DNA from 2 places in the Paucilactobacillus nenjiangensis genome. Region 1 is predicted to be linked to the other one. Evidence: predicted binding sites of a transcription regulator. Region 1 holds the regulator's gene; the other holds the start of a gene.

Region 1 (15,687 bases):
CGTGACTGGCGAAATGATGCCAAAGAAAGAATTAATCCGTGTCGTACGTAACAAAGAAAATGAAGTTTCACTTGATCCAACTGGTAAAAAGCCGGGTCGAGGGGCATATGTGGCGATTGATGTTGACATAGCTAAGAAAGCCTTGAAAAATCGGACTTTTGATAAAGTTTTTGAAACATCAATTGAAGATTCGTTTTACGATGAATTAATTGAGTATGTCGATCATCAACAAGCACGCCGTGAGTTATTCAAAAATGAATAATGAACAAAAAGTACTTAATTTGCTTGGATTAACCAGACGAGCTGGTGAACTAATCTCCAGTGAAGATATCGTGTTAAAAGCAATTAAAAACCAAAAAGTTGCCTTTGTCTTTATTGCTAAAGACGCAGGGGCATCTACCAGTAAAAAATTTCAAGATAAATGTAAGTTTTACAAGATTGCTTATGATTTGTCATTTACTAAAGAACAATTAAATCAAGCAACCGGTCAACAAAGGACAATATACGGCGTCACCCAAAACGGATTCGCTAAAAAGTTCAAGGAGTTGCTAACTATGTAAAGGAGAGTGAACACATGGCTAAAGAACGAATTTATGAATTAGCAAAAGAATTAAACGTTGAAAGCAAAGTGGTCATTGATGCTGCTGAAAAAAAGGGCATTTCTGTCAAAAACCACATGTCTTCAATCGAAGATAAAGATGCTGCCAGCATCAGACAAACACTAAAAGGGGGAGCAAGTGCTCCTACTAAGAAACCAGCTGCACCTGCAAAGGCTGCTACTAGTTCTACTCCTGCCGCAAAGAAGCCAGCTGCTACTTCAAAGCCAGCTTCTTCAGCAAGTCATACGAGTCGTCCTGCAACCAGCAGCAACTCGCATACTCAATCAAATGGACAAAGCCGTCCTTCAAACAACAGCTCACGTCCACATTCAAACGGACAAAGTCGTCCATCAAATAACAGTTCACGACCACAATCAAATGGGCAAAACCGTTCATCAAACAATAACTCACGACCAAAATCAAATGGGCAAAACCATTCTTCAAACAATAGTTCACGTCCACATTCAAACGGTCAGAGTCGTCCATCGAATAACAGCTCACGTCCACAATCAAATGGACAAAGCCGTCCATCGAATAACAGTTCACGTCCACAATCAAACGGGCAAAGCCGTCCTTCGAACAACAGCTCACGTCCACAATCAAATGGACAAAGCCGTCCATCGAATAACAGTTCACGTCCACAATCAAACGGACAAAGCCGTCCTTCGAACAACAGCTCACGTCCACAATCAAATGGACAAAACCGTTCTTCAAACAACACCAGTAGCCGTCCATCAAATAATGGTGGTGGCCGCTTTGGTGGTAGTTTGAATTCTGGTGGTAATAGCGGTGGCAACAATAACCGTCGTGGCGGTAAGGGTGGTTACCGTGGTAACAACCAAAATCGTTACACAAAGAAAAAGAAGATTAAAGGTAACGGACGTATCAAGGAAACTGCAGTTCAAACTCCAGCTCCTACTCGTAAAGAACGTCCATTGCCAGATACATTAGTTTATTCAGTGGGCATGAATGCACAAGATTTAGGTAAAATTTTGCATCGCGAACCAGCCGAATTGATTAAAAAATTATTCATGCTTGGCGTAATGGTTAATCAAAACCAATCACTCGATGCTGATACGATTGAAATTTTAGCTGCAGATTATGGAATTGATGCTGAACAAAAGGCTGAAGTCGATGTAGCTGATATCGATAAGTTCTTTGATGAAGAACAAGAAAATCTTGAGAATGCAACACCACGCCCTCCAGTTGTTACTGTTATGGGACACGTTGATCATGGTAAAACTACTTTGCTTGATCAATTGCGTCATACACACGTTACTGAAGGCGAAGCTGGTGGTATTACTCAAGCCATTGGTGCTTATCAAGTTAAATATGACAACAAAATGATTACGTTCTTGGATACTCCTGGACATGCGGCCTTTACTGAAATGCGTGCTCGTGGAGCCAATGTGACTGATATTACTGTTTTAGTTGTTGCTGCTGATGATGGGGTTATGCCTCAAACTATCGAAGCAATTAATCATGCTAAAGCTGCCGGTACTCCAATCATCGTTGCGGTTAATAAGATTGACAAGCCAGGAGCAAATCCTGATCACGTCACTGAACAATTAGCTGCTTACGAATTGGTACCTGAATCATGGGGTGGAGACACAATCTTCGTTCAAATTTCTGCCAAATTTGGTAAGAATTTAGACGAATTACTCGACATGATTTTGCTCCAAGCAGAAGTGCTTGAATTAAAAGCGAACCCAGACCAACGTGCTGCTGGTTCAGTTGTTGAAGCTCGTTTGGACAAAGGTAAGGGTGCTGTAGCAACTTTACTTGTTCAACAAGGGACGATGCATGTTGGTGATCCTGTGGTTGTTGGGAACACTTATGGTCGTGTTCGGACAATGACAAATGAAAATGGTCGTCGTTTGAAGAAAGCAACACCTTCAACACCTATCGAAATCACTGGTTTAAGTGGTGTTCCAGATGCTGGTGACCGTTTCGTTGTCTTCGAAGACGAAAAGACTGCTCGTACTGCTGGTGAAGAACGTGCTAAACGTGCTTTACTGAAAGAACGTGCCAACACTAATCACGTTACTTTGGACAACTTGTTCGATTCTCTTAAAGAAGGCGAATTGAAGTCTGTTCCAGTTATTATTAAGGCAGACGTACAAGGTTCAGTTGAAGCTCTTGCTCAAAGCTTGAAGAAAATCAAGGTTGATGGTGTGAAGGTTGATATTATTCATACTGCCGTTGGTGCCATCAATGAAAGTGATGTTACTTTAGCCGAAGCATCAAATGCTATCATCATTGGCTTTAATGTGCGTCCTACACCTCAAGCTAAGGTTCAAGCAGAATCTGGCGAAGTTGATATTCGTCTTCACCGTGTTATCTATAACGCCATCGATGAAGTTGAATCAGCTATGAAGGGTATGCTCGAACCAGTCTATGTTGAAGAAGTAACTGGTGAAGTTGAAATTAAAGAACTTTACAAAGTTTCTAAAATTGGAACAATTGCTGGTGGAATGGTTACTACTGGACGTATTACTCGTGAAGCTGGAATTCGTTTAATCCGCGACGGCGTTGTTATCTATGAAGGTAAACTTGGTAGTTTGAAACGCTTCAAGGATGATGTTAAAGAAGTTAAAGCAGGATTTGATCTTGGTTTAACTATCGAAAACTACAATGATATCAAGGTTGGCGATGTTATTGAAGCCTACGTCATGAAAGAAGTTCCAGTGGAATAAAGAGGTACTGAAACAATTGGTCAGTTCTCGAGCATTAACGATGAATGTCGAAAATTACGGGTTAGGTAATTGAGAGATTTAAGTTAAGCAAGAGAATTGATTGTTGAAGTCCAATAAAATGGTATGATACAAACCGAATAATTTGCGAGCAATAACGAAGAATATTGAAGATTACTTTAGTAATCAAAATATTTAAGTTAGGTGAGTGAATTATTCGGTTTGTAAAACCCTAAAAAGTACTGAAACAATTGTTGAAGTCCAATAATATGGTGTGATACAAACCATAAAGTACGAAAACAATCATATCAATGGTTGTTCGAACCGAGTGGTTCATTGACGAAATGAATCGCATTAATAAAGGAGGTTCTTGATATGCCAGATAAACGTTATCGTGTGGGCCGATTAGGTCAAGAAATTCAAAAAGAAGTTTCTGATATCTTACTCAAAAGAGTTCGTGATCCACGAGTTGAAGGAATCACGATTACTGGAGTTGATGTGACCGGAGATTTACAACAGGCCACCATCTTTTACAGTATTTTGTCTGATAAAGCTTCGGATGCTTCTAAAGCACAAACTGGTTTGGAAAAATCTTCAGGTTTAATTCGAAGTGAATTAGGCTCACGCTTAAACATTTTCAAAACGCCTGAACTAATTTTTGAACAAGATCGTTCAGTTGCATATGGTTCTCGAATCGATCAACTTTTAAACGATTTGCATAAAAAAGAATAATACAAAAAATTACTTAACAGCTGTGATTTCACAGTCGTTAAGTAATTTTTTTGATTTAAATTCAATCTCAAGTTGAAAAGTTCAAGCTGAGTTTTGCTTAATAAAAAACTATTACGACTTTTATAGATATTTCCTGTATAATTAATGATTGTTGGAGGAATGGACATGAATGGAATTATTCCCTTATTTAAAGAACGTGGTATAACTAGCCACGATTGTGTCAGCAAGATACGAAAAATTTTACATACAAAAAAAGTAGGTCATTCAGGTACTTTGGATCCAAATGTGGATGGTGTGTTACCAATTGCCATTGGTAGTGCAACTAAGGTTGTTGAATTATTGATGGAATCTGGCAAGATGTATAAAGGTGAACTGTTGATTGGTTATGCAACTACAACACAAGACCTTGATGGTGAAATTATTGAAAGTAAGCCATTAACACAGCCATTTACAGATCAACAAATCAAAGAACAAATGTTAAAATTGACTGGTGATATTATTCAAATTCCACCAATGTATTCAGCCATTAAAGTTAATGGCCGGAAATTATATGAATACGCTCGTGCAGGAGAAACTGTCGAACGACCAAAACGGCAGATTCATATCTCGCGATTTGATTTAATTTCATCAACGTATGATGAAGAAAATCAGCAACAACGAGTTCGCTTTGAAGCTGAGTGTAGCAAAGGGACTTATATCAGAACCTTAGCCGTGGATTTGGCCAATTTGCTAGGTTATCCTGGGGTAATGAGTGATTTAACTCGAATTAAAAGTGGCGGCTTTAATATTGACCAAACCGTCACGTTAGCAGATATTCAAGCAGCAATGGATAACGGCACCATCGATGCTCTCTTAAATCCAATTGATATTGTACTAACCCAATATCCCAAAATTGAATTAACTGAGAAACAATGGAAGGGTGTCCAAAATGGTATGTGGATGAGGTTGTCAGAAATTGATAGCTCAGCTGATACAATTGCGATGCGTTATAATAATGAAATTAAAGCACTGTATTCACGTCATGAGGATGACAACAGTTACAAACCTTTGAAAATGTTTTCGGTGCAATAGGAAGTGAAAATGTGAAAGTAATTAATTTACATCAACCATTTAATCAAAATGAAATACCAGGTGGAGATATTGTGCTCGCGATGGGATTTTTTGATGGTGTCCATAGAGGACATCAGGCGGTGATTGCAGAGGCCAAGCAACGGGCCAAAGCACTCAAGTTACCACTGGCAGTCTTAACCTATGATCATCATCCATCAATTGTCTACACGACAACTAAAAACCAACAAACTTACTTGTCATCGCTGCCTCGTAAATTGTCATTGTTAGAAGCTCAAGGGGTAGATTTAGTTTATGTAGTTAGTTTTACCTCGGCGCTATCAGCTTTGGGGCCTCAACAGTTTGTTGATGATTACCTGGTAAGATTTCATACTAAAGTTGCTGTGGCTGGTTTTGATCATACATATGGGCCACCCGATATTTCAACGATGGATAAATTGGCCGGATACGCGAAGAGCCGATTTGAGGTGGTAATTGTGAAAAGTGAAAATGAAAATCAAGAAAAAATCAGTTCAACGAAAATTCGCTACTTATTGGACGATGGGAAAATTGCTGAAGCAAACGAGTTATTTGGATATGCATACCAAACAACGGGCTTAGTCGTTCATGGAGAAGCACGAGGTCGAACACTTGGTTTTCCAACGGCAAATATTGATTGGCCAATTGAGGAACGGATGCCACGAATAGGCGTGTATGCTGTTCAATTGAAAGTGTCGAATCAATGGTATAACGGAATGGCCTCAATTGGTCATAATGTTACGTTTGGGGATGCGCGACCAAAAACCTTGGAAATTAATTTATTCGATTTTAATCAAGCTATTTATGGTGAAAATGTCGAGGTTCGCTGGGTATCTTGGTTGCGAGATGAAGTTAAATATACAACCGTAGAAAATTTAATCAAACAGTTGCAACAAGATGAAATTGATAGTCGAAAAATCTTAGAGCGATATGTTGAAAAGATTAAAAATTAGTAGTATTATTTGATATGTAAAAGGAACTCAGCTGCTACTGAGTTCCCAGCGTGATTCTAGACACGTGAAATGGTGGAGCTAATCGTTATAATGACGGTTAGCTTTTTTTATGATTGCATATGCCGTTGCGAAGTTTATTATACTTCTTGATAGCAACCATAAAATTATGGCAACAGCCAAGGTTTTACCCCTCACGTTCCTAGTTGAGCACATAGAATCACCACCTCTTTTTTCCTATAATGTTGAAGGGAAGATTCATGTGTCAATCACTAAACACATCCATGGGGAGCAACCCCCATTTAGGTGTCTATCTAATAGATACGTTTAAAATTAGTTGAATACACTAAAAAAATCGTCCAAAATTGGGCGATTTCTTTATCGATGAAAGTTGAGCTTAATTTGGCATTCAGGGCAAAGACCGTGAACGGCAATTTCGTCACTGGAAATTGCATAACCAGACAAACTTTCAGCTTGTTTTTGAAGTTCATTTTCTAGTTTTGGATAATCTTTAAATGCAATATCTGTGATTTTCCCACAATTATCACAAATTGCATGGTAATGATGATGTTCAAAATAGTCATAATGAGTGCTACCATCACCATTTTGCAGTTCAATCACAATCCCATGTTCAACTAGGGTATTAAGTGTGTTGTAAATGGTTGCCGAGCCCAAGTTTGGCAGCTTTCGATTGAGGCCAGTCTTAATCATTTCAACAGTTGGATGTGTAGGGTGACTAGCTAAATAAGCCAAAATAATGTGTCGTTGAGCCGTTATTCTTAAGTTGTGTTTTTTGAGAACAGTGCGTGTCTGTTCAATTACATTTTCATCAGCCATTTTGCTAGATCCTTTCGATAAAAGTTACTTACTATATTAAAGCACTATTTGGCAAATGTTTCTAGATATCAAACTTAAAACTGAATTCTTTACTTTCCCAAATAAGACCACTATACTTAAAGATAGATTAGAATAATTCTAAACTAGGGGCAGAGAAATGAAGAATACTAACAAAAAAATTAGTTTGGCTGCGAGGGTCAATATCATTCGTGCCGGGGTTATGGGCGCAAATGATGGAATTGTCTCGGTAGCTGGGATTGTTATCGGGGTGGCTGGCGCCAGAGTCAGTACATACGCAATCTTATTGTCCGGCTTAGCGGGAATGTTAGCCGGCACTATTTCAATGGCCATGGGCGAATGGGTGTCAGTCAGCACCCAACGTGATAGTGAAAAAATGGCGATGATTCATGAAAAAGAGCGACTTGATAACAATTTCGGTCGTGAATTTGAGTATATCAAAAATAAATATGTTGCGACAGGTATTTCGGATACCTTAGCTGCGAAAGCAACCAATGAAATGCTGCAAGATCAGCCGCTAGAAGTGGGTGTTCGTGAACGTTATGGTTTTAATCCTAATGAAAAAACGAGTGCTATATCAGCGGCAATTGCTTCAATGATTTCTTTCCCAATTGGTTCAGCCTTACCGTTGCTGACAATTACTTTATTACGTAGTGGTAATGGAATTTTAGTAACGATGATTTCGGTGGTGATTGCATTAATCTTTACAGGTTGGGCAGCTGCCAAACTGGGCAATGCTGATCCGAAAAAAGCAGTTGTGAGAAATGTATTGGCAGGATTATTAACGATGGTGGTGACATATATTGTTGGAACGCAATTTGTATAATAAACGGGTGAAACAAGTGAAAGAGCCAACGGGTGAACAAACGCTAGCTGAAAAATCAAATACAATTCGTGCAGCAGTTTTAGGTGCTAATGATGGAATCTTAACTGTTGTCGGGGTGCTATTCTCAGTTGGGGTAGCAACTTCAAATCAAGCGACAATCATTGTGGCTGGTGTGTCAGATTTGATTGCGTGTGCCTTATCTATGTCGTCTGGTGAATATGCATCTGTTAGTTCACAAAAGGACACTGAGCAGGCGGTAGAACTGTCTGAACGCAAGTTGATTGATAATGACTTTGAACATGAAACTAGTCAGGTAGCAGACTATTACGTGAACCGTGGCGTGTCGACGGCGACTGCCAATGAAATTGCCCAAGAACTAATGGAAAAGAAGCCCTTGGAAACCGTTTTGAGGACGAAACATGATTTAGAATACGGTCACTACATGGATCCATGGCAAGCGGCCTTTTCTTCGATGTTTGCAGCGGCCTCAGGTGGGCTATTCCCCTTGATGGCAATTATCCTGTTTCCTGCAGATATTAAATGGGCAGGGACAATTTTAGCGGTGCTCTTATCAGTTACACTGACCGGCTTTTTAAGTGCTAAGCTCGGCGACGGACTGGTCAAGATTGCCATTTTCCGAAATGTAATTGTGGGGATTATTACGATGTTTATTCACTTTTACGTTGGGACTTTACTTTAATACGTTTGAATCAATTTAGAGACTAGCTTCTTAATATGAAGGCTAGTCTTTTTTAGCTCGATTTCTGACCGGGTAGGCGTTTTAAGCCAATTTTTGTAAGTATCAACCACCCCGTAAGCAATGAAATGAGTGATGAAATCTAATTCCTCTCGACCAAGCGTGCTTTCGGTCTTTGATTCTTTTAACAATGCCTCAGCCAAAATATTTTTACAGTCATCCAGTAAAAATGAATAGTCATTGTTTTTTGAAATGTGAGCAAAAATATCAATCTTTTCTAACATCATGTGTGTCAGGCCGTCGATAAAAGAATCTAAATTAAATCTGTCGCTGGCGTTGATGATGTCAGACACCTGTTGAGTTAACTCAGCTTCAAATTCATCGAGCACGTCGTTGATGGAGTGGTAGTGTAAATAAAAAGTTTTACGATCAATATCAGCCGTTCTAGCTAATTCGCTGACCGTAATTTCAGTGAAAATGTGCTTTTGCAAGAGGGTGATTAGTGCAGTTTGAATTGCTCGTTTAGTTTTCTTAACTCTTCGATCCATATTGACCCCATCTTTCTGTTTGTTGTTGAATAATCTATAGCTTGTTGAATATTGCCGTTGTTTTTAATTATTAATCACCATACCATAGATTTATCCTCAAGTGGGGAAAAAGTATAGTGAGGTAATATTTATGATTGAGCAATTATATAATTCATATCCGACAGATTACAGGTTACAAGATTTATTGCAGACCTTTTCGTTTAGCAATCCACATATTGGCTTTGTGCTGACGGTCGCAGGAATTACGTTTCTAATGGGTTATTTGGAGTATATGTATAGTTTTGCGTTAGTTTTATGGGAAAAGAGTGCACCGTTTCCTATTTGGATGCACACGTTTTATTTTGCACATGATTCGACTGGAGCAATCGTTTTTGCCCTCGCGGCATTGGCAAATAATAATTTTTGGTTCTTCTGGTCAGCTTCAGGCGCACTAATGGTTTGGAATCTGTTTGAAATTTTCAATTTATATAAAGCAATCACAGTTGAAAGAAACGAGATATGGGGCCACTTATATCCGAATGGTCAAGTGACAGTGGGACAGGCCTTTTGGAAAGTTGTCGTCCAAATCATTATGATGATTGCGATTGTTAACTTGTTCCGGGCCTTTATGCACGATCCATACATGTTCAAATGGTTCATCTTTACTAATGTCATTATGGCCATTTTTCCTGGACTCTACTGGGAACAACGAAAAACACAAACGGGTGGATCAATGAGATTGGCGATTGTCATCTTTATTGGCACCTTGAATAGCTTTATTCTAATGAATATGTGGGCATTGAGCAGTCATTACTTCTCGATGGCGGCGAATCCATGGTTTTACCTAATCGGAATTGTGTCAATTGCATATTCGATTCGGTCACTTTGGAAGTATCGTCAATTACCAGCCAAGCCACAACTATTTAATGGTAAAAAACGCATTTGGTAATCAAAAAAGTTACTTTGAAAATTTATCAAAGTAACTTTTTTTAGTGTCGTGATGACCGGTGTGAACCGCCAGCTTTACCACCTTTAATTACGTGGCGTTTAAATTTAGTTTTATTTTCATTAACGAGTTTAAAATTTTTCATTTTGTACGCAAATGGTTCGTCGCTCATCCGTTGTTTTGTCCAAAATTGCATATCTCCAATCATTTTTTCTAGCGTGACTAATTGTGAAGGATTATTTTCACGCACCGCTTCATCGTGAATATCAGACTGGAGCCGTAAGACTAAGTTTTGATGATACTTGAGTAATTCCATCGTTAAGTCGGCTTTACGATATTGATTGAACAAACCTTGGATGGTTTCCATTGCTTCTTTGACATTGCTTGGTTGAACATAACGATTTTTTTCTGTATCTGACATGAGAGCTCCTAATATTAAAATTAATTCAAAATTTTGGTAAATTACTTTATCATACAAAGTCTAAGTCGTTTGTGGAAGATTTTGATATCGACTTAGCTAAAGCGAAAGTTGCTTGCAAAATAGGCTAAAAAATGTTGACTTTTCTTGACTTTAAATTGCGGACTTGGTATATTATAGATTGTGTTTAGCACTTGAGTGAGTCGAGTGCTAAAAAGGAAGTGATAATTATGTTAACAAAACGTCAAAGTGATATCCTGCAAGCAATTGTACGCCATTACACCGCCACAGGGCAACCGGTTGGTTCAAAGTTATTGGCAGACAGTTTACCTGAGAAAGTCAGTTCAGCGACTATTCGTAATGAAATGGCTGCACTTGAGGAAATGGGATTAATCGCCAAGGAACATTCGTCATCTGGTCGGGTGCCTTCAACAGTCGGTTATCGGTATTATGTCGATAATTTGCTAGATAAGCAGGCCGTCGATGCGAGTGATGTGGCAATTATTCAGAATTCGTTTGGCCAAGATTTTAATAAAATAGATGAAATTGTTGCCAGGTCGGCTGATATCTTATCCGACTTAACAACATTTACGACATTCACGTTAAAGCCAGAACAAAAAATGGCTCGCTTGAGTGGTTTTCGTTTAGTGCCATTAGGTAATCAGCAAGTCATGGCAATCTTGGTTACTGATAGTGGAGATGTTGAAAGCCAAACGTTCACCATTCCCCGAGATATGAACACCGATGAGTTAGAGTCAGTGATTCGACTCATTAATGATCAATTATCAGGGTTACCATTAACTGAAGTTTTGACGAGATTGCAACAAGATATTCCATTGCGGATTAAGTCCTACATGCGGAGCCCAAGTGGAGTGCTTAATATTTTTGATAACATTTTATCACATGTGTCTAGCGAACAATTTTTCGTTGGTGGAAAAATGAATCTATTAGGTTTTTCACACAATCATGATCCCAATTCACTCCAAGCACTATATGGACTGCTAGATCAAAACGAAAGTTTGTCAACCGTTCTTGACCCACTTGATGATAATATCAACGTGCGGATTGGTTCTGAAATTTCTAATAAATTATTAGATGATTTTAGTTTAATTACCGCGACGTATGATGTGGATCAATATGGGAAAGGCATCATTGCCGTGCTTGGGCCAACACGGATGCCATATTCTCGAACGATTGGATTAGTTAGTGCTTTTCGCGAAGAACTAGCTAAGCAAATGCTAGATTATTATCACCGTTACTACGATCAATAGGAGGTTCCATATTAATGGCTAAAGACGAACACAAGAAAGCCGATGAAGCTGTCGAGGAAGTCAAAGAAGAACAAGTTGAAACACCTGAAGTTGATGAAACCACAGATGCTCCCGAAGTAAAAACCGAAGAAGTTTCTGAAGTAGATCAACTCAAGGCTAAACTAGCGGCAGCAGAAGATTCACTGCTCCGTGAACAAGCTGAAATTCAAAATATGAATAATCGTTTCAAAAAGGAACAATCCAATCTGTTAAAATATGATGGTCAATCATTGGCTAAAGCAATTTTACCAGTCATGGATAATTTGAAACGAGCTCTTGAAATTGAAGTCAGTGACGAAAATGGGCAACAGTTAAAGAAGGGAATTCAAATGGTCCATGATCATTTAGATGAAGCTTTAACCGGCAATTCGGTGACCGAGATTGAATCACTTGGTAAAAAATTTGATCCAACGCTTCATCAGGCTGTGCAAACAGTTCCCGCTGAAGATGGACAAGAGGCTGATACAGTCGTTCAAGTACTACAGGCTGGTTATCAGTTAAAAGATCGAGTTTTACGTCCAGCAATGGTCGTTGTTTCCCAATAATTAAAATAAATAAAAATAAATAAGAAGAGGTAAGTTTAACATGGCAAGTAATAAGATTATCGGAATTGATTTAGGAACTACAAACTCAGCTGTTGCTGTAATGGAAGGTAATGAACCTAAAATCATTACTAACCCAGAAGGTAGCCGGACAACACCATCTGTTGTTTCATTTAAAGATGGCGAAACTCAAGTTGGTGAAGTTGCTAAACGTCAAGCAATCACAAATCCTAACACAATCGTATCAATCAAGAGTCACATGGGTGAAGCTGGTTATACGGTTGAAGTAGAAGGTAAGAAGTATACTCCACAAGAAATTTCAGCAATGATTCTTCAATATTTGAAGAAATATGCTGAAGATTATCTTGGTGATGAAGTGACACAAGCCGTTGTTACGGTACCTGCATACTTCAACGATGCCCAACGTCAAGCTACTAAAGATGCTGGTAAAATTGCCGGCTTAGATGTTAAGCGGATTATCAACGAACCAACTGCATCTTCATTGGCATATGGTCTCGACAAGCAAGATAAAGATGAAAAAGTGCTTGTATATGACCTTGGTGGTGGTACTTTTGATGTTTCCATCCTTGAATTAGGCGATGGCGTGTTCCAAGTACTTTCAACTAATGGTGATACTCATTTAGGTGGGGATGACTTTGACCAAAAGATTATCGACTGGCTTGTTGAAGAATTCAAGGCCGAAAATGGCGTTGATTTAGCTCAAGACAAGATGGCCTTACAACGTTTGAAGGATGCTGCTGAAAAGGCTAAGAAGGACGTTTCTAGCGCTAACGAAGCTACGATCAGTCTTCCATTTATCTCGGCCGGTGCTGCTGGACCACTTCACATGGAAAAAACTATGAGTCGTGCTAAGTTCAACCAATTAACTGTTGATCTTGTAGAACGCACAAAACAACCAGTATTGAACGCTTTGAAGGATGCCGATTTATCATTTGGCGACCTTGACGAAGTGATCTTAAATGGTGGTTCAACTCGTATTCCAGCCGTTCAAGAAGCTGTTAAAGAATTAACTGGTAAAGAACCTAACCACTCAATCAACCCTGATGAAGCCGTTGCAATTGGTGCTGCGGTTCAAGGTGGTGTCTTAACTGGTGATGTTAAGGATGTTGTTTTACTTGATGTTACGCCACTTTCACTTGGTATCGAAACTATGGGTGGTGTGATGACTCAATTGATTGAACGGAATACTACTATTCCTACTTCAAAGAGCCAAACATTCTCAACTGCCGCTGATAACCAACCAGCTGTTGATATCCATGTGTTACAAGGTGAACGTCCAATGGCCGCTGACAACAAGACACTAGGTAACTTCCAATTAAGTGATATTCCTGCTGCTCCTCGTGGTGTTCCACAAATTCAAGTTACATTTGATATCGATAAGAACGGTATTGTAAATGTATCAGCTAAAGATTTGGGTACTAACAAGGAACAAAAGATTACCATCAAGAGTAATTCAGGACTTTCAGATGACGAAATCGATCGTATGATGAAGGAAGCTTCAGAAAACGAAGAAGCTGATAAGGCTAAAAAAGAAGAAGTTGATTTGAATAATGAAGTTGATCAACTATTATTCCAAGTTGATAAGACTTTGAAAGACCTTAAAGGTAAAGTTACCGATGAAGAAGTCAAAAAGGCTGAAGATGCACGTGATGCATTAAAGAAGGCTAAAGAAGACGGCAACACCGAAGACATGAAGACCAAGAAGGACGAATTGAATGAAATCGTTCAAGAATTAACTGTTAAGTTGTATCAACAAGCTCAAGACGCCCAAGGTGCTGATGGAGCAGGTAGCGGTGCAGCTGATGGTTCAGATGGTAAGAAGTCAGATGACAATACCGTTGATGGTGACTTTGAGGAAGTAGACCCTAAAGACAAGAAATAAATTAAGTGTGACAAAGCCCGTCTAAACAATGAGTATTAACGATAAATAATAAAATTTCTGAACTTGAAATTTGTATTATTTAAGTTAAGCGGAATTGATTGGGCTTTGGAACCGGCCAAGAGTTGAAGTTAGCGAATTTAACTGACTTTGAGAGCTGATTAATAATTTGATAGTAAAAGCCAAAGTCATGTACTTTGGCTTTTACTTGGTACTAGACTTTATGGTATAACTAAGGGACTACTTTATAACGGAGGATCCAAGAAATGGCAGACAAAAATCCATACGATGTGCTGGGCGTTAGTAAAGATGCCTCTCAAGACGAGATTAAAAAAGCATATCGTAAATTATCAAAAAAATATCATCCTGATTTGAACAAAGAAGCAGGAGCTGAAGATAAATTTAAAGAAGTTAATGAAGCTTTTGAAACAGTCGGTGATGAACAAAAACGTCAACAATATGACACTTATGGTTCAGCTGGATCACAAGGTGGTTTTGGTGGAGGCGGCGGCTTCGGCGGTGGTCAATATCAACAAGGCGGTTTCGGTGGCGGTGGATTTGACGACATCTTTAGCCAATTCTTTGGTGGCGGTGGTCAACAACGTCGTGATCCATCTGCCCCTCGTCAAGGACGTGATTTACAGTATAATATGACTTTGAAGTTTGAAGAAGCCATTTTTGGTAAAACCACAACTATCAAGTACAACCGAGAAGCATACTGTGGAACTTGTGATGGTACTGGTGCAAAGCCAGGTACTTCACCTGTAACTTGTTCTAAGTGTGGCGGTAGTGGAACGATTGATGTGATTCAAAACACGCCTTTAGGTCGGATGCGTTCAACCCAAACTTGTGATGTTTGTGGTGGGACTGGTAAAGAAATCAAAGAAAAATGTGAAACTTGTCATGGTTCTGGCCACGTGTCAGAACGTCATGAATTAAAAGTTGATGTTCCAGCTGGGGTTGATGACGGCCAACAAATGCGTCTTCAAAATCAAGGTGAAGCCGGCGAGAACAAAGGCCCTTATGGTGATCTTTACATCGTCTTCACAGTGACTCCAAGTCGTGAGTTCACACGTGATGGAAATGATATCTTCTTTGATCAACCAATCTCGTTTGCACAAGCAGCGCTTGGTGACGAAATTGAAGTTAAGACCGTTCATGGGGATGTTAAATTAAAAATCCCTGCTGGTACTCAAACTGAGACTAACTTCCGCTTACGTGGTAAGGGAGTTCCTCGTGTGAATGGTAACGGTAATGGGGATGAACACGTTAAAGTACGTGTTGAGACTCCTAAGAATATGAACAAACAACAAAAAGAAGCACTCCAAGCATTTGCTGTTGCTTCCGGACAAAAAGTTTCTGGTGTCAAAAAAGGTGTCTTTGATAAATTAAAAGATGCGTTTGATGATTAAAAACTAGGTAATCTTTCTGCCGATTAACTTCTGAGCACTAACGAAAAATATCTCATCGTGATTTTCCATAAATCACGATGAGATTTTTTGTATTATTCGAAAAAGTTATGTGGCAAAATTCGATTAAGTGCTATAATTTGCGTATTCAAATAAATTAACCACTAGGAGTGCCAATTTAGTTTGGCTGAGATCAT
Region 2 (15,687 bases), 380 kb from region 1:
TTGGCTTTAACCCCGCCTTTAGTGCTGCAAATACTTTCCGATTAATAATTTCATCTGATTCGTGGAAATACATCCGTCGTTCAGAATGTCCTAATAAAACATAGTTGGCGCCCACTTCTTTTAGTACTTGTGGACTAACCTCACCAGTATAAGCACCAGCTTGTTCATAAAAAATATTTTCACCCATGATTTCTAACGGACTACCCTTTGCGGCTTCGGCCATCGCCTGTACATACAATGGCGACACCGCTACAGCGCTTTCAACTTTCGTTGCAGCTGGCAGTTCATCAGCGACCGCATGCACAAATTCGATTGCTTCCGCGGCAGTTTTGTTCATCTTCCAATTTCCAACAATAAATGGTGTTCTCATAACTACACCTCCGTATCAAAGTCTTTACCCTCTAATAGTACTTAATTTGTCGACAAATGGCTAGTAAAGTTCATTAATCATTTTTGTTTGTAAACTACAAAAAGTTTTAACCAAATCGCAAAATTGATTAAAACTTTTTTAATATAACGTTATTGTTCCGAATTTTATCATCATATCACACATGCGACGATTAATTGAAAAAGATCTCGATAGGTATTTCTAAATTATCATGTAAAATTTGAATCTCATCAACAGTAAAGCCTGACTTTCCGCGAATCTTACGGTTAGTAGTTCCGAGACTTTTCCCAATCAAATTGGCAACGGATTGCTGTTTAATGCTATTCTCTTTTAGATGTCCAGCTACCCTAAATTTTGGACCTTCGATTCGGTCAGAAGCCATGAAAACACATCCCCTTTTCTTATGCAATGTATCATATAAGTTATAATAACTCGATACTTTAGAGAAAACAATATGTTTTTAAATAAAAATAGTAGCTTTTATGATGATAAACGGTATAAAATTAACATACTGTTAGTTGGCATTAGGGAGGCGCACACAATTTTTGATACAAGAGCAGTAAATGTATTATTAGGAACCACAATACAGAATAAACGGAAACTCCGCCACCTTTCAACACATGAACTTTCCGCAGAATTATTCCGCGTATACGGAATTTCTGTCAGCGCAATGACAATTTCTCGTGTAGAACGTGGCAACGTTATTTCGTCGGATAAGCTATTCGCAATCGCTAGTTTTCTAGAGATTAACCTAACCGAATTCACATCATCCTTTCCGACGGTTAAATAAAAAAAGTTCTAAACCCCAATAGTGTGGGTTTAGAACTTTTTTATTTTCGAACTTATTTGTCTGAAATTGATGCAATTCCTGGAAGAGTTTTACCTTCAAGGTATTCTAGTGATGCACCACCACCAGTTGAAATATGAGTTAAACGATCGCCAACACCAAGTTGTTGAACAGCGGCAGTTGAATCACCACCACCAACAATTGTGGTTGCGTCAGTAAGTGTACCTAAGAATTCTCCAACTTCAAGAGTTCCCTTAGCGTAGTTACTCATTTCGAACACACCCATTGGTCCGTTCCATACAACTGTTTTAGCATCTTTAAGAACATCTTTGAATAAGTCAACTGACTTAGGTCCGATATCAAGTGCCATATAACCGTCTGGAATATTGCCTTCAACGATTTTATGTTCTGCATCATTATTGAATTCTTTAGCAACAACAGAATCGATTGGTAAAACAAGCTTGTCGCCAGCTTTGTCCAAGATTTCTTTAGCTAAATCAATTTTATCAACTTCAACAAGTGAATTACCAATTGTCATGCCTTGAGCAGCATAGAATGTATAGGTCATTCCACCACCAACAATGACTTTGTCAGCTTTGCTGAGTAGGTTGTTGATTACGCCAATCTTGTCTGAAACCTTTGCGCCACCAAGAATAGCAACGAATGGATGAACAGGATTATCAACTGCTTCACCGATAAACTTGATTTCTTTTTCCATCAAGAATCCAGCAGCAGCTTGTGGCATATTTGAAGCAATTCCAACGTTTGAAGCATGAGCACGGTGAGCAGTACCGAATGCATCATTGACGAAAACATCGCCAAGTGAAGCCCAATACTTACCTAATTCAGGATCATTACCTGATTCGCGCTTAACATATTCACCATTAATAACATCTTCATAACGAGTGTTTTCCATTACCAAAACATCACCGTTATTAAGACCGTTAATTGCGTCTTCAAGTTGTGTACCCTCGGTAGTTGGTACAAATGTAACTGGTTTGTTCAATAAGTTTGACAAACGTTCTGCGACGGGACGCATTGAAAGAGCTGGCTTGTCTTCTTCTTTTTTGATACGGCCAAGATGTGAAAACAAGATTGCACGTCCACCCTTGTCAGTAACATATTGAATAGTCTTTAAAGCGGCAACGATACGGTTATCATTACCAATAACGCCATCTTTAATTGGAACATTAAAGTCCACGCGCATTAAAACTTTTTTACCTTCTAAATCTAGATCTTCGACTGTTAATTTAGCCATGTTGACCCTCCTAGTTATATATAAATTAAAAAATGAGAGGAGACATTCTCCTCCCACTTTTCAATTAATGATTATTTATCTTAAAGTGTGGCAAATTTCAAAAGAGTACGAACCATGTTGCAAGTAAAGCCGTATTCGTTATCATACCATGCAACTGTCTTAACGATTTGTTTGTCGCCGACAGTTGTAACTTCTGTTTGTGAAGGATCAAAAACTGAACCGTATGTGCTACCAATGATATCGCTTGATACGATTTCGTCATTTGTGTAACCAAATGCTTCATTGTTTGCTGTAGCTTTTTCCATAGCTGAGTTAATGTCTTCTTCAGTAACCTTTTTGTCAAGGATTGTAACCAATTCAGTCAATGAACCATCAACAACGCTAACACGTTGTGCATGTCCCTTTAACTTACCATTCAATTCTGGGATTACAAGACCAATAGCCTTTGCAGCACCAGTTGAATGAGGAATAGTATTTGTACTTGCGGTACGGTTACTACGCATCTTGCTACCCTTAGGTCCATCAAGGATCATTTGAGTTGAAGTAAATGCATGAACAGTAGTCATAGTACCAACTTCGATACCAAATGAGTTATTTAAGAAATAAGCCATTGGTGCTAAACAGTTAGTAGTACATGAACCAGCTGAAACGATAGTATCTGAACCATCAAGGATGTCCAAGTTAACACCAGGAACAACTGTCTTGATATCACCAGCAGGAGCTGAGATTAAGACACGTTTTGCACCGGCAGTGATATGAGCTTGTGACTTTTCTTTTGATGTATAGAAACCAGTACATTCAAGGACAAAGTCAACACCGTCATTCTTAACCCAAGGAATGTTTACTGCGTCACGTTCTGCGTAAACTGGGTATTCTTTACCGTCAACTACGATTCCGTTGTCAGTTGCACTAACTTCACCAGGGAAGGCACCGTGAGTTGAGTCATACTTAAGTAAGTATGCCAACATTGAAGGTGTAGTTAAATCATTGATTGCCACCACTTCAATGTCATTTGAGATAGCGCCTAATTCGTGAATACGGCGGAAGGCAAGACGGCCAATACGGCCAAATCCATTAATACCAATTTTTACAGTCATACTGCAATTTCCTCCTTTAGGAAATAAAATATTTTAATAAAACGTACTTGTTAAGTATATCACGTTGTTCTGAAAATACAACTTTCTATACAAAACAAAAAAGCTAGTTCTATTCTTTGACACACAGAAATAATACTCGAAATTCATCTTTTAGTCTAGCAGTCTGCCTATTTTATTAAAATATTATTAAAGGAAAAATGACTCTAAAAACTAATATCCTGATTCTTTCAGATTTTATCTTGAATTTTATTATCTTTTAACGTAATATTAAAGATTGTTAAGCGCCCCTAGTGTAATGGATCGCACGTAAGATTCCGGTTCTTGAGATCCCGGTTCGACTCCGGGGGGGCGCACTCAATAAAGCACCTAAGCAACTGATATTCAGCTGTTTAGGCGCTTTTTTATTTCTCAATTCTCAACATTTCATAATTCGTCGAATCAAATTTATCGAATTGTGTGCTTATATAGAAAATAAATATATAATAGAAGTAACATCAAATAAGAGGAGGTTTAATTATGCATGTAACTCTTATCGGTGCTGGTCCAAGAGGATTAGTCACCTTAGAAAGATTGACAGAGCGATACCGCTTAAATCAAGAAAAAATTAACATCACTTTAATTGACCCTCATGGAGTCGGTGGCAGAGTATGGCAAGTCGAACAGCCTCATGAGTTGATTATGAACAGTAATGTCAATTTTGTATCTTTATTTACTGACTCCTCAGTTCAAATGAATGGACCAGTGACTCCTGGCCCTAGTTTATATGAGTGGTCAAAAACTGCAGAAGCCAAAGAATTTATTGAAGATTTACATTTTGACAATGAAGAATACTTGCTGAAAGAATTAGCTATTATTCAACCCAATAATTATGCTTCAAGAAGTCTATACGGGACTTATCAGAAATGGTTCTATGAGCATTTAGTAGCTAATTTACCTGACAATGTTCACCTCGAATTAATTAAAGATGAAGTCTATAACGTAATTAAAAGCAACGAACAATATGTGGTTGAATTAAATAATCATTTTTTTAAAACTGATGCAGTCGTTATGTCACTTGGCCATATTGAAAATTTTCCGACTCCAGAAGAAAGCTCATTTAGTAAATTTGCTAAAAAAAATAAACTGACCTACGTAACACCCACTCATCCCCAAGAATATGATTTTTCCGATTTACAGGCACAACAAACTATCATTATTCGTGGACTTGGGCTCAGCTTTTTTGATGCCGTTACCATGCTGACCCAAGGGCGTGGCGGTCATTTCACCCGAGAAGCAAATCAACAGTTGGTTTATCATCCCTCCGGTAATGAGCCTCAAATCATTGCGGGGTCACGACGTGGATTTCCATTTCATGGAAAAGGCACCAATCAAAAACAAACCAATGAAAATGATCAACCCCATTTTTTAACTGCAAATTGGTTTGCCAAGCATACAAAACCTGGTAGCGTTTCAGGTGAAAGCTTTATTGCGTTAGTGCACTCTGAAGTCGAGTACGTGTATTACCAGCGTTTAATTCAAATGAAATATTCATCCATCAATCAGGAAGCATTTCTGGATGAATTCATCAAATCAACTGATCGAACTGAATTCATTCAAGACTCGCTGATTGAGCCTTCAGATTATTGGAATTGGGATTACGTTCTCGGACACACGAACACTCAAAACAGTTTAGTTGAATATCTCATCCATGATTATACGGATGCCAAACTGGGTAACAAAACCGGTCCATTTACCTCTGCCTTTGATATGTTGCACGATATTCGTGACCTAGTTCGTCAAGTTGTCAAATTAGAACTACTTTCACCGGTTGATTATCAAAAATACTTTCTCAATCAATTTAAGAGTGAAAATTCATTTCTTTCCGTTGGCCCACCAGAATCACGAATTGAAGAACTAACTGCCCTAATCTCTGCTGGCATTGTTACAGTTCTCAAGCCTCGTATGCAGTTAAATGCAAATCAACAAACTGGCAAATTTGTGACCTTTTCTGCCTTAGATGTGCCTACACAATATAGTGCAAGTTACCTTGTTGAAGCTCGTTTACCTGCAATCAATGCTAATAAAACTACTAGTTATTTAATTAAAAGTTTACTCAACTCCGGCATTGTTAAACCGTATTCACTCAAGTTGCCCGGTCAAATCACCTATCAGACTGGTGGAATTGTGACTGATAAAAAAGTTAAAAATTCTGGTAAAGGACTTTTCTTCTGGGGTGTCCCAACTGAGGGTAAGAGCTGGTTTACTACAGTTAGTCCACGTCCCAACAATAATGATAAAGTCTTCATTGACGCCGACCAAATTGCCGAAAAAATTGAAAATTTATAGGCAATATTAAAATCACTTGCGACAACCACTGAAGTGTGGCTTTCTTTCCTAATTTATCATTTACTAAACTATTAAAGTCGAGTATAGTGTTAAACAGTGTGAAAATTACAAATTTTAGGAAAGAAAGTGGGAAACATAATGCATTACAGCTTATTAATTCGTGCCATTGCCGAGTTTATCGGTACAGCATTTTTAGTCGTGTTAGGTAATGGTTCAGTCGCCAACGTGGAACTCAAAGGAACGAAAGGATCTCATGGTGGTTGGATTCTAATCGGACTCGGGTACGGAGCTGGTGTATTAATTCCCGCAATGATGTTTGGGAATGTTTCTGGAAATCATATCAATCCTGCATTTACATTGGGATTAGCTATTAATGGCATGTTCCCTTGGAGTAATGTGATTCCTTATTTGGCCGCCCAGTTTGCTGGTGCAATCGTCGGACAACTTATTGTGGTTTGGTGCTACAAGCCTTACTATAATCAAACTGAAAATCCAGAAGCCATTTTAGGTACCTTCTCGACCATCGATGCGGCTCATTCTTACCGTGATGGATTCGTTAATGAATTTGTCGGAACCTTTATTTTAGTCTTTGGTGCATTGGCAATGACCAAAAATATCGCCTTTGAACAAAATATTGCTTTAGCGAACTTCTCAGTTGGTTTCTTAGTTGCAACTCTTGTTATTTCCATGGGTGGTGCAACTGGTCCAGCCTTGAATCCTGTTCGTGATCTTGGTCCTCGATTAGTTCACGCATTATATCCAATTAAAAATAAGGGTGATTCTCATTGGGACTATTCTTGGGTTCCGGTTGTTGCTCCAATCTTGGCCGGTATCTTAGCAGTCTTCGTATACAAATCAATTTTTATTTAAATTCAAAAAATAAAACCTCGGAATTTTCATTCCGGGGTTTTTGTTTACACTATTTTATTTACTTTCAGCATACTTTGTTTTGATATAATCAGCTGAAATTTGAAGTTTGTCTAATTCTTCTTGAGTTAAATCAAGTTGGATTTGTTCAACAACTCCATCACGTCCAACAATGGCTGGATATGAGAGATAAGTGCCATATTCTTCGCGATAATTAGAAACTGGCAACTCAGTTAAGGCGTCATTCAACACCGTATTAGCTAATAGAACTGCCGCTGTAGCAACACCATAGTTGGTATACTTCTTACCATGGAAGACTTTGTGTCCACCCAATTTAGATTCTTTATCAATAGCTTCCAAATCAAGACCACGATCTTTAGCAAGTTCAGTAATATGGTGACCTAAGACACGTACCGTTGACCAAGCTGTAAATTGAGAATTACCATGTTCACCAAGGTTATAGCCAACAACTGAACGAGGATCAATATTCAATTCTTCAGCCACTGACCGTTTCATCCGTGCAGAATCTAGTAACGTTCCTGTACCGATGACATGGTTCTTTGGTAATTCAGTCACTTCTTGATAAATTGAAGTAATCACATCAACAGGGTTGGTAATTGCAACAATAATTCCATTAAATCCGGCAGCTTTGATTTTAGCAGCGACATCTCGAACTTGCACGCGAGTAAATGGCAATTCAGCAAACCGATCATCATTTGCATTATCTTGTAACTTAATGTTACCCAAAGCAGAAATAATAACATCTGCATCTTTTAAAGCAGAATAATCGTTAACAACAATATTGGTATGATATGGCAAGTTTGGCATTGCATCTTGGAAATCTAATGCATCTGCTTCAACCTTCTTTTCATTAATATCAATTAAAACCAAATCATCTGCGAACCCATTTGCAACTATGTAATGTGCGGCTGTCGAACCAACGTTTCCCATTCCAATAACACCGATTTTTCGTGACATAACAACATCTCCTAATATGTATTTATCTATCATTATATTACAATCTGACAAAAAAACAATCATGATACAAAAAAACACCACTATTCAGTGATGTTAGGTTGCTTTACTTAGCAGCTTCTGGCTTTTGTTTAGCCCAGGCACGAATATCTTCAGCCTTCTTGGCTTTTTGTGCTTGTTTGTATTGAGAAGCTACTGGACGGCGTCCTTGTACTCCATGTGGATGTGCTTTGCGCATGATAATTGCCTCCTTAATTTCATCGTTTTATTAATCAACATTACAATTATAGTCATATTGCCGAATAAAATCAATAGTTTTCCAGAATCCTTCAGTCATTCTATCTATACCAATTTTAAATTAAGAACAATTATTAAGGGTTATTAAAGACTTAAAATACTATTTGACAGTTAGACCAATTAATCATATACTAGCATTACTCATAATAAGTAAATGAAATTTTAAATACTTTGGGGGAATTAATTATGGATAATACAAAAAAGACCGAGACCACACAAGAACAATTGATTGAAGATGATCGTAAAGAACTCGATCAAAAAAGTGCGGCATCGGAACTCGAATGGCTTAGTCAACAGCTTGATGACTAAGCTTTTTTTCTGCCAAGATAAACTATTTGACCTTTTTTGACCTATGCGGTAAACTGTCTTTACACGTTTAGCAAACACAATCTTTAAGTGCTAAAAGGAGGAAAACTTTTATGAACTTAGTACCTACAGTTATTGAACAATCATCTCGTGGTGAACGCGCCTATGACATTTACTCACGACTATTAAAAGATCGCATTATTATGTTATCCGGCCCCATTGAAGATGACATGGCCAACTCAATTGTTGCCCAATTACTCTTCTTAGACGCCCAAGACTCAACCAAAGACATTTACCTATATATTAACTCTCCAGGTGGTGTAGTTAGCTCAGGACTCGCTATTTACGATACAATGAACTTCATCAAATCTGACGTTCAAACCATCGTAATTGGTATGGCAGCTTCAATGGCCAGTGTCTTAGTATCTTCAGGTGCAAAAGGTAAACGATTCGGTTTACCACACTCTCAAGTTATGATTCACCAACCATCCGGTGGTGCTCAAGGTCAACAGACTGAAATCGAAATTGCTGCAACCGAGATTTTAAAGACTCGTAAGCAATTGAACCAGATTTTAGCTGACAATTCGGGACAACCTTTTGAACGTGTTCAAGAAGACACCGAACGTGACCACTATCTCAGTGCTCAAGAAGCAGTAGACTATGGTCTGTTAGATGGTATCATGTCAAACAAAGACGCAAAATAAAATTGTAATTTAAAGGCTGTGACAAAACTAACGTTTTGTATCACAGCCTTTTTTTGTACAAATATTTTTAGAATTGGTTCTACAAGTCATTTTTATCCCGCTAAACCATCCTGGCGTAATTGTTCTGCATAGGCATTCAGCTTACGCAGTCGATGATTTACTCCAGATTTAGAGATAGCCCCACTCGGAATCAATTCCCCTAGTTCTTTTAAACTGACTTCTTCATTTGCTAAACGAGTCTCTGCAATTTCGCGCAATTTAACTGGCAAACTGCCAAGACCTACTTTTGAATCAATTAATTTAATATTTTCAATCTGTTGGTTCGAAGCAGTGGCAATTTTGTCCATATTTGCTGTTTCACAATTAACCAGTCGATTCACGGAGTTGCGCATGTCGCGGACGATTCGAATATCTTCAAATTTCAACATTGCGTTCGTGGCACCAATTAAAGATAAGAAATCAGCAATTTTTTCTGCCTCTTTCAAATAAACAATGTAACCACTTCTCCGCGGTGTCGAACGCGCATTTAAGCCAAATTCATTCATCATATCAACCAACATGTTGTTATGTTCTTCATATAATGAATAAACCTCCAGATGATAACGTGATGTTTCTGGATTATTGACCGATCCACCTGCCAAGAATGCACCACGTAAATAAGAACGTACCATTCCTTCATCAGACAGCATCTCAACGGGAACTTGTTCTTTAATTTGTAAGCCTTGTAAAATCCCTAAGTCGTCCAAAACACTCTCAGCATCATTTCGAAGTCGGACAATATAGAGATTATTTTTTTTCAATTTCATTTTACGCCGAACCACTAATTCACTTTCAGCGTGATAAAAATCTTTCAGCAATTGATAAATACGTCGAGCAATTGCTGGATTTTCAGTTTGGATATTCAATACCAATTTGTGATTGGCAATATTTAACGAGCCGTTCATTCTAATCAACGCCATCAATTCTGCTTTAGCATTGTTCAAATGGACTTCTAAGCCAGTTAATTCTTTTTTCACTTCACTAGCGTATGACATTTTGTCACCTCCTACTTAGCTACAATTTTTAACCGCATGCAGCCGATTCATTAATTCAGCGACAACCATCTTACTGTCATGAAAGGCACCATTATCTTCTAATCGAAGAAAATCATTAGAAATTACACGGACATTTTGTTCTCGCAGACCCTGAAAGTCGTGTTGAACCTGTTTCGATAGTTCATTCCACTTATGATAATCCATGTAATCTTCAGGGACCTCCGTGGTATTCACTAAAATCGTATTGACGAAGTTTTGGCCCAAATGACGATTCAAAATGCGGACATGGTCTGCATCCGTCATTGCATCAGTTTCGCCCAATTGAGTCATAATATTGCAAATATAAATTACTTCGGCCTGTGTTTCACACACTGCCTTTCCGACATTCTCAATCATTAAGTTGGGTAAGATACTAGTAAATAAACTACCCGGTCCAATCACAATCTGATCTGCATTCATAATTGCATCAATCACTTCTTCGACAGCTTCAGCACTATGTCCATCACTATCATCAGAAGGGGTGACCCAGACGCGCTTAATCTTATTGTGCGCTGCCGTAATTTCGGATTCTCCCGCAACAAAACTACCATCCATAAACTCAGCGTTCAACACCAATGGTTCATTGGCCGCAGGGTAGACGTGTCCATTCACGTGCATCATTTTTGACAATTCTTGAACCGCTTCAAACACCCCGGACTTCATTTCCGCCAGTGCCGCAATAATTAAATTACCAATCGCGTGGCCGGCAAAAAACGAATCTGAACTATCAAATCGATATTGAAAAATATCTAACGTCAATTGAGGCATATCTGACATTGATACCAAAACGTTGCGGATGTCCCCTGGTGGAACCACGTTAATGTAGTTTCTCAAAACGCCAGAAGACCCACCATCATCTGCGACCGTCACGACTGCAGTGATATCAACATTTTGATTTCGTAAACCCTTTAAAATAACAGGTAAACCTGTTCCTCCACCAATCACAACAACTTTAGGACGGTGAAACTTTTCTATTTTTGTCATGACCGATTACTAGATTCCTTTCTCTTTTCAATGTCGCGATTACTGAGATTGACTTGATATTTTTGTTTGATATCATTGGTTAATTTTGACGCGATTGCCACTGACCGATGTTGACCACCGGTACAACCAATCGCGATGGTTAGATTTTGTTTGCCTTCTTTTTCATATCCAGGCAAGGTGGTTTGAATTAAATTCAAAAATTGATCATAAAATTTATCTGCGTTAGGTTGGCTAAAAACATAATCACTGACCGATTGATCAAGACCAGTTAAATCTCGCAGTTCCTTAACGTAGTATGGATTGGGCAAGAATCTCACATCCATGACAATATCTGCATCTAACGGCAGCCCATATTTGAAACCAAACGACATAACTTCAACGTGAAAAGTGACCGCTTGATCTTCATTAAAATGGTCCATAATTCGATGTCTGAACTCGCGCGGAGTTAAATTTGACGTATCAATCGTAACATCTGCTGCTAAACGAGTTTCAGCCAAGAGAGCCCGTTCCGTTTCAATCCCAACCAAAACTCTGCCTTGCGGTGCTAATGGATGTGATCGGCGCGTTTCCTTATAGCGAGAAACAATTTCTTCATCGGTAGAATCTAAGAACAGTAACTGCATATGCAAATCAGCTTGTTTGCGTAAATCATCAATGACTGGCATTAATAATGGATAAAAACCCTTTGATCTTAAATCAATGACCATCACAACTTTATTGACTTCACCCGCTTCTTTAATAATATCTAAGAAACGAACGACTAAATTAGGTAACATATTATCGACAACAAAGTATCCTAAATCTTCTAGGCTTTGAATTGCGACTGTCTTGCCAGCACCACTCATGCCGGTGACTAAAACAACTTCAAGTTTTTTATCCACAATCATTCCTCCGAATTCGCATTTCAATAATTGTAACATACCTGGTGTGTCTTTTTATATAGTTGGACTCAAAAAGCCGAGATTTTCATCTCGACTTCTCATTTATGCTTGCCAAAGTTGCTTGGCACGGTCAATATTTTGTTTGATTTGTTTAAACCCAGTCCCACCCAGTGAGTTCCGACGTTCTACCGCGACTTCACTTTGGAGATCATGATAGACATCTTCTTCAATTAATGGCGAAATTTGTTTATATTCAGCCAAAGGAATATCTTGCAAATTAGTTTCTGTTTCCAATCCCTTAAGCACTAACTTACCAACAATTGCATGAGCCTCACGAAAAGGAATTCCTTTACTAGCTAGATAATCAGCTAATTCAGTGGCATTTGAAAAATCATTCCGTGTGGCCTGTGCCATATGTTCCTTCTTAATAGTTGCAGTTGCCAACATCTGCGTGAAAATTTTAATACTAGGCATAACAGTCTTCACGGTATCAAAGACGCCTTCTTTATCTTCTTGCATATCCTTATTGTAGGCTAATGGCAAAGATTTCATGACCGTCAGTAAGCCCATTAAATCGCCATAGACACGGCCACTTTTACCACGAATTAATTCGGCCATATCAGCGTTTTTCTTTTGGGGCATGATAGAACTCCCAGTTGAAAATTGATCTGATAATTCCAAATAATTAAACTCATAAGAACACCACAAAATGATTTCTTCACAGAAACGAGAGAAGTGCATCATCATGATTGACGCATTACTCAAGAATTCTAGCGCAAAGTCACGATCTGATACTGCGTCCAAACTATTATGATAGACATCCCCAAACCCGAGTTCTTGCGCACTAAATTCACGGTCAATCGGGAAAGTCGTTCCTGCCAAGGCAGCTGCCCCTAATGGCAAAATATCTGTATGCTTCATATTGAATTCAAATCTTTCAATATCACGTTGGAACATATCAAAGTATGCTAACAGATAATGTGCATATGAGATAGGTTGCGCATGTTGCAAATGCGTATAACCCGGCATAATCGTTTCCACGTTAGCTTCCGCCATATCAATCAACACCTTTTGGAGAGCCTTTAACTCTTCAATGACTGCTGGTATCTGTTGCTTAACATACAAATGAAAATCGGTAGCTACCTGATCATTTCGACTACGGGCAGTATGCAGTTTACCTGCGACTGGTCCAATTTGTTCAGCTAAAATGGCTTCTAGATTCATATGGATATCTTCATTTTGAATCGTGAATTCCAATTCACCTGCTGCCAATTGCTTTTGTAAACTTTCCAATCCTGCCACGATAGCATCAGCATCTGCTGCTGGCAAAATCTCAGTTTTCTTCAGCATTTTTACATGTGCCAAAGAGCCCTCTAAATCTTGCTTTGCTAATTGTTGGTCAAACGGAATTGATGCGCCAAATTGATCGACCCATTGTTCAGTTGATTCGGCAAACCGGCCGCCCCATAGTTTCTTAGTGCTCATTATTGAATCCCATCTTTCTCTTTCGCCACTTTATCTTGGACTTGTGAATAAACCGTCGTTGGTAGTCCCCATAACTTGATGAAGCCAACTGCTGCTTGTTGATCAAATTCGTCAGCTGATGTGTAAGTTGCTAGGTTCTTATTGTAAAGTGAGTTAGCTGATTTACGTCCTTGTGTAATGACATTACCCTTGAATAACTTCAAACGAACAGTTCCATTGACTACTTCTTGCGTTGATGCCAAGAATGCTTTCATTGCGTCCATCAATGGTGAGAACCACAAAGCGTTATAGATTGTATCAGCTAATTTCTGTTCAATGATTGGCTTGAAATGAGCTAAATCACGTTCAAAGGTCAAATCTTCGAGGTCCTTATGTGCATGCATTAATACTGCAGCTGCAGGTGCTTCGTAAACTTCACGAGATTTAATTCCAACCAAACGGTTTTCGATATGGTCGATTCGACCAATTCCATGTTTGCCGGCAATCTTTTCAAGTTTTTGAATTAATGCTGCGACACTCATCTTAGTATCGTTTAAAGCAACTGGAACACCTTTTTTAAATTCAATGGTAATGATTTCAGGTTCATTAGGTGTTTTAGCAATTGGTGTCGTGATATCAAAAGCATCTTCTGGAGCTGCTTCCCAAGGATCTTCGAGCACTCCGGCTTCATTGGCACGTCCCCAAAGGTTTTGGTCAATTGAATATGGACTATCCAAATCTATAGGAATTGGAACATTGTGTTCCTTAGCGTATTCAATTTCTTCTTCACGTGACCAGTGCCAATCACGAATTGGTGCTTCAATCGTCATTTCTGGTGCTAAAGCTTTGATAGCAACTTCAAAACGAACTTGGTCATTTCCTTTACCGGTACAACCATGAGCAATGGCTGTAGCACCTTTTTCCTTTGCAATTTCTACTAGTTTTTTCGAAATTAAAGGACGTGAAAGAGCTGACAACAAAGGATAGATTCCTTCATACAATGCGTGTCCTTGTAAGGCTACCATGACATAGTCACTGGCAAATTCTTCTCTGGCATCAATCACGATTGATTCAGTTGCACCAACTTTAAGTGCTTTATCATGAATGAAATCCAAGTCTTTACCTTGTTCACCAACGTCGATACAAACTGCGATTACGTCATAATTTTTGTCCTTCAACCAATTAATTGCAACCGATGTATCAAGTCCGCCTGAATATGCTAATACTACTTTTTTATTTGCCATTTAAACTTCTCCTTGTTTTCATGAATTATTATACAGAGAATATTAACATTAATAAAATAAGTAATCAAGTATTTATTCATTCTTTTCTGAAAAAAGGTGCGTTTTATTCAAAATAATTGAATGTATTCACTTTTTACTGCATAAAAATAAACCAATCATTATTCATAATTGGTTTATTTTTTTAATTGTTAAATTTCTTTACGAACATATGGATCAGTAGAAATTTTTTCACTCAAAATCTTTTTTGCCCATTCTTGTGCGGAAAATAGTGAATGATCCTTGTAATTACCACAGCTTTCAATTGCTGTGCCAGGAACATCATCCCAAGTTGCTTCATTACCAATGAAATCTAATGATGACTTCAAAGCCTTAGCCACTTCAGTTGTGGTGTGTTCACCCCACATGATTAAATGAAACCCTGTTCGACAACCAAATGGTGAACAATCAATCACTCCTTGCATCCGGTCTCGCAAAAGGCCAGCAAGCATGTGTTCAATTGTGTGCAATCCCGCTGTAGGAATTGCATCAACATTTGGTTGGACTAAGCGTAAATCAAAATTAGAGATTTTATCGCCGTTTGGTCCTTCTTCTACTGTAATTAAACGAACGTATGGTGCTAAAACTTTAGTATGATCTAATTCAAAACTTTCAATTTTTGCCATTCTCAATCGCTCCTTTTTTAGTACACTATCATTTTACGAGTCTGAAAATAAAATTCAAGACTAGTTTCGAGCTGCATCTCGTTCCAGAACTGGTTTTAAATATTGACCTGTATAACTTTCTGGTACTTCTGCAATGGTTTCTGGGGTCCCAGTGGCAATCACAGTTCCACCGCCAGCGCCACCTTCTGGGCCTAAGTCAATGAGCCAATCAGCTGATTTAACCACATCCAAATTGTGTTCAATGACTAAGACCGTGTTACCAGCATCTACTAAACGCTGTAGCACGCCCAATAATCGCTTGATGTCTTCTGTGTGTAAGCCAGTTGTTGGTTCATCCAAAATATAGAAACTTTTACCAGTTGATTGCTTGTGCAA

Evidence for each region. The regulator HrcA, encoded in region 1, represses chaperone genes, less so after heat shock. The targets are predictions, from matches to a motif close to TTAGCACTCNNNNNNNNNGAGTGCTAA.
Region 2: the regulator HrcA is predicted to act here: its motif matches at 8,371-8,397, upstream of clpP (ATP-dependent Clp endopeptidase proteolytic subunit ClpP).

Annotation. Positions count from the first base shown of each region.
Region 1 is NZ_CP043939.1:1,354,940-1,370,626, reverse strand. It holds gene rnpM (RNase P modulator RnpM) at 1-262, shown strand, start outside; gene F0161_RS07020 (L7Ae/L30e/S12e/Gadd45 family ribosomal protein) at 255-560, shown strand; gene infB (translation initiation factor IF-2) at 575-3,295, shown strand; gene rbfA (30S ribosome-binding factor RbfA) at 3,668-4,024, shown strand; gene truB (tRNA pseudouridine(55) synthase TruB) at 4,190-5,095, shown strand; gene ribF (riboflavin biosynthesis protein RibF) at 5,107-6,063, shown strand; gene F0161_RS06995 (Fur family transcriptional regulator) at 6,439-6,897, opposite strand; gene F0161_RS06990 (VIT1/CCC1 transporter family protein) at 7,055-7,741, shown strand; gene F0161_RS06985 (VIT1/CCC1 transporter family protein) at 7,722-8,441, shown strand; gene F0161_RS06980 (TetR/AcrR family transcriptional regulator) at 8,438-8,986, opposite strand; gene F0161_RS06975 (hypothetical protein) at 9,117-9,914, shown strand; gene F0161_RS06970 (hypothetical protein) at 9,955-10,332, opposite strand; gene hrcA (heat-inducible transcriptional repressor HrcA) at 10,560-11,600, shown strand; gene grpE (nucleotide exchange factor GrpE) at 11,615-12,184, shown strand; gene dnaK (molecular chaperone DnaK) at 12,225-14,084, shown strand; gene dnaJ (molecular chaperone DnaJ) at 14,348-15,493, shown strand; TPP riboswitch at 15,647-15,687, shown strand, end outside.
Region 2 is NZ_CP043939.1:1,734,265-1,749,951, forward strand. It holds gene tpiA (triose-phosphate isomerase) at 1-370, opposite strand, end outside; gene F0161_RS08955 (hypothetical protein) at 561-770, opposite strand; gene F0161_RS11850 (helix-turn-helix domain-containing protein) at 843-1,178, shown strand; gene F0161_RS08965 (phosphoglycerate kinase) at 1,231-2,433, opposite strand; gene gap (type I glyceraldehyde-3-phosphate dehydrogenase) at 2,514-3,530, opposite strand; gene F0161_RS08975 (FAD/NAD(P)-binding protein) at 4,047-5,855, shown strand; gene F0161_RS08980 (MIP/aquaporin family protein) at 5,994-6,725, shown strand; gene F0161_RS08985 (L-lactate dehydrogenase) at 6,780-7,700, opposite strand; gene F0161_RS11740 (hypothetical protein) at 7,804-7,935, opposite strand; gene F0161_RS11745 (hypothetical protein) at 8,181-8,303, shown strand; gene clpP (ATP-dependent Clp endopeptidase proteolytic subunit ClpP) at 8,414-9,004, shown strand; gene whiA (DNA-binding protein WhiA) at 9,097-10,038, opposite strand; gene F0161_RS09000 (gluconeogenesis factor YvcK family protein) at 10,054-11,061, opposite strand; gene rapZ (RNase adapter RapZ) at 11,058-11,942, opposite strand; gene argH (argininosuccinate lyase) at 12,045-13,427, opposite strand; gene F0161_RS09015 (argininosuccinate synthase) at 13,427-14,650, opposite strand; gene F0161_RS09020 (S-ribosylhomocysteine lyase) at 14,839-15,312, opposite strand; gene uvrA (excinuclease ABC subunit UvrA) at 15,373-15,687, opposite strand, start outside.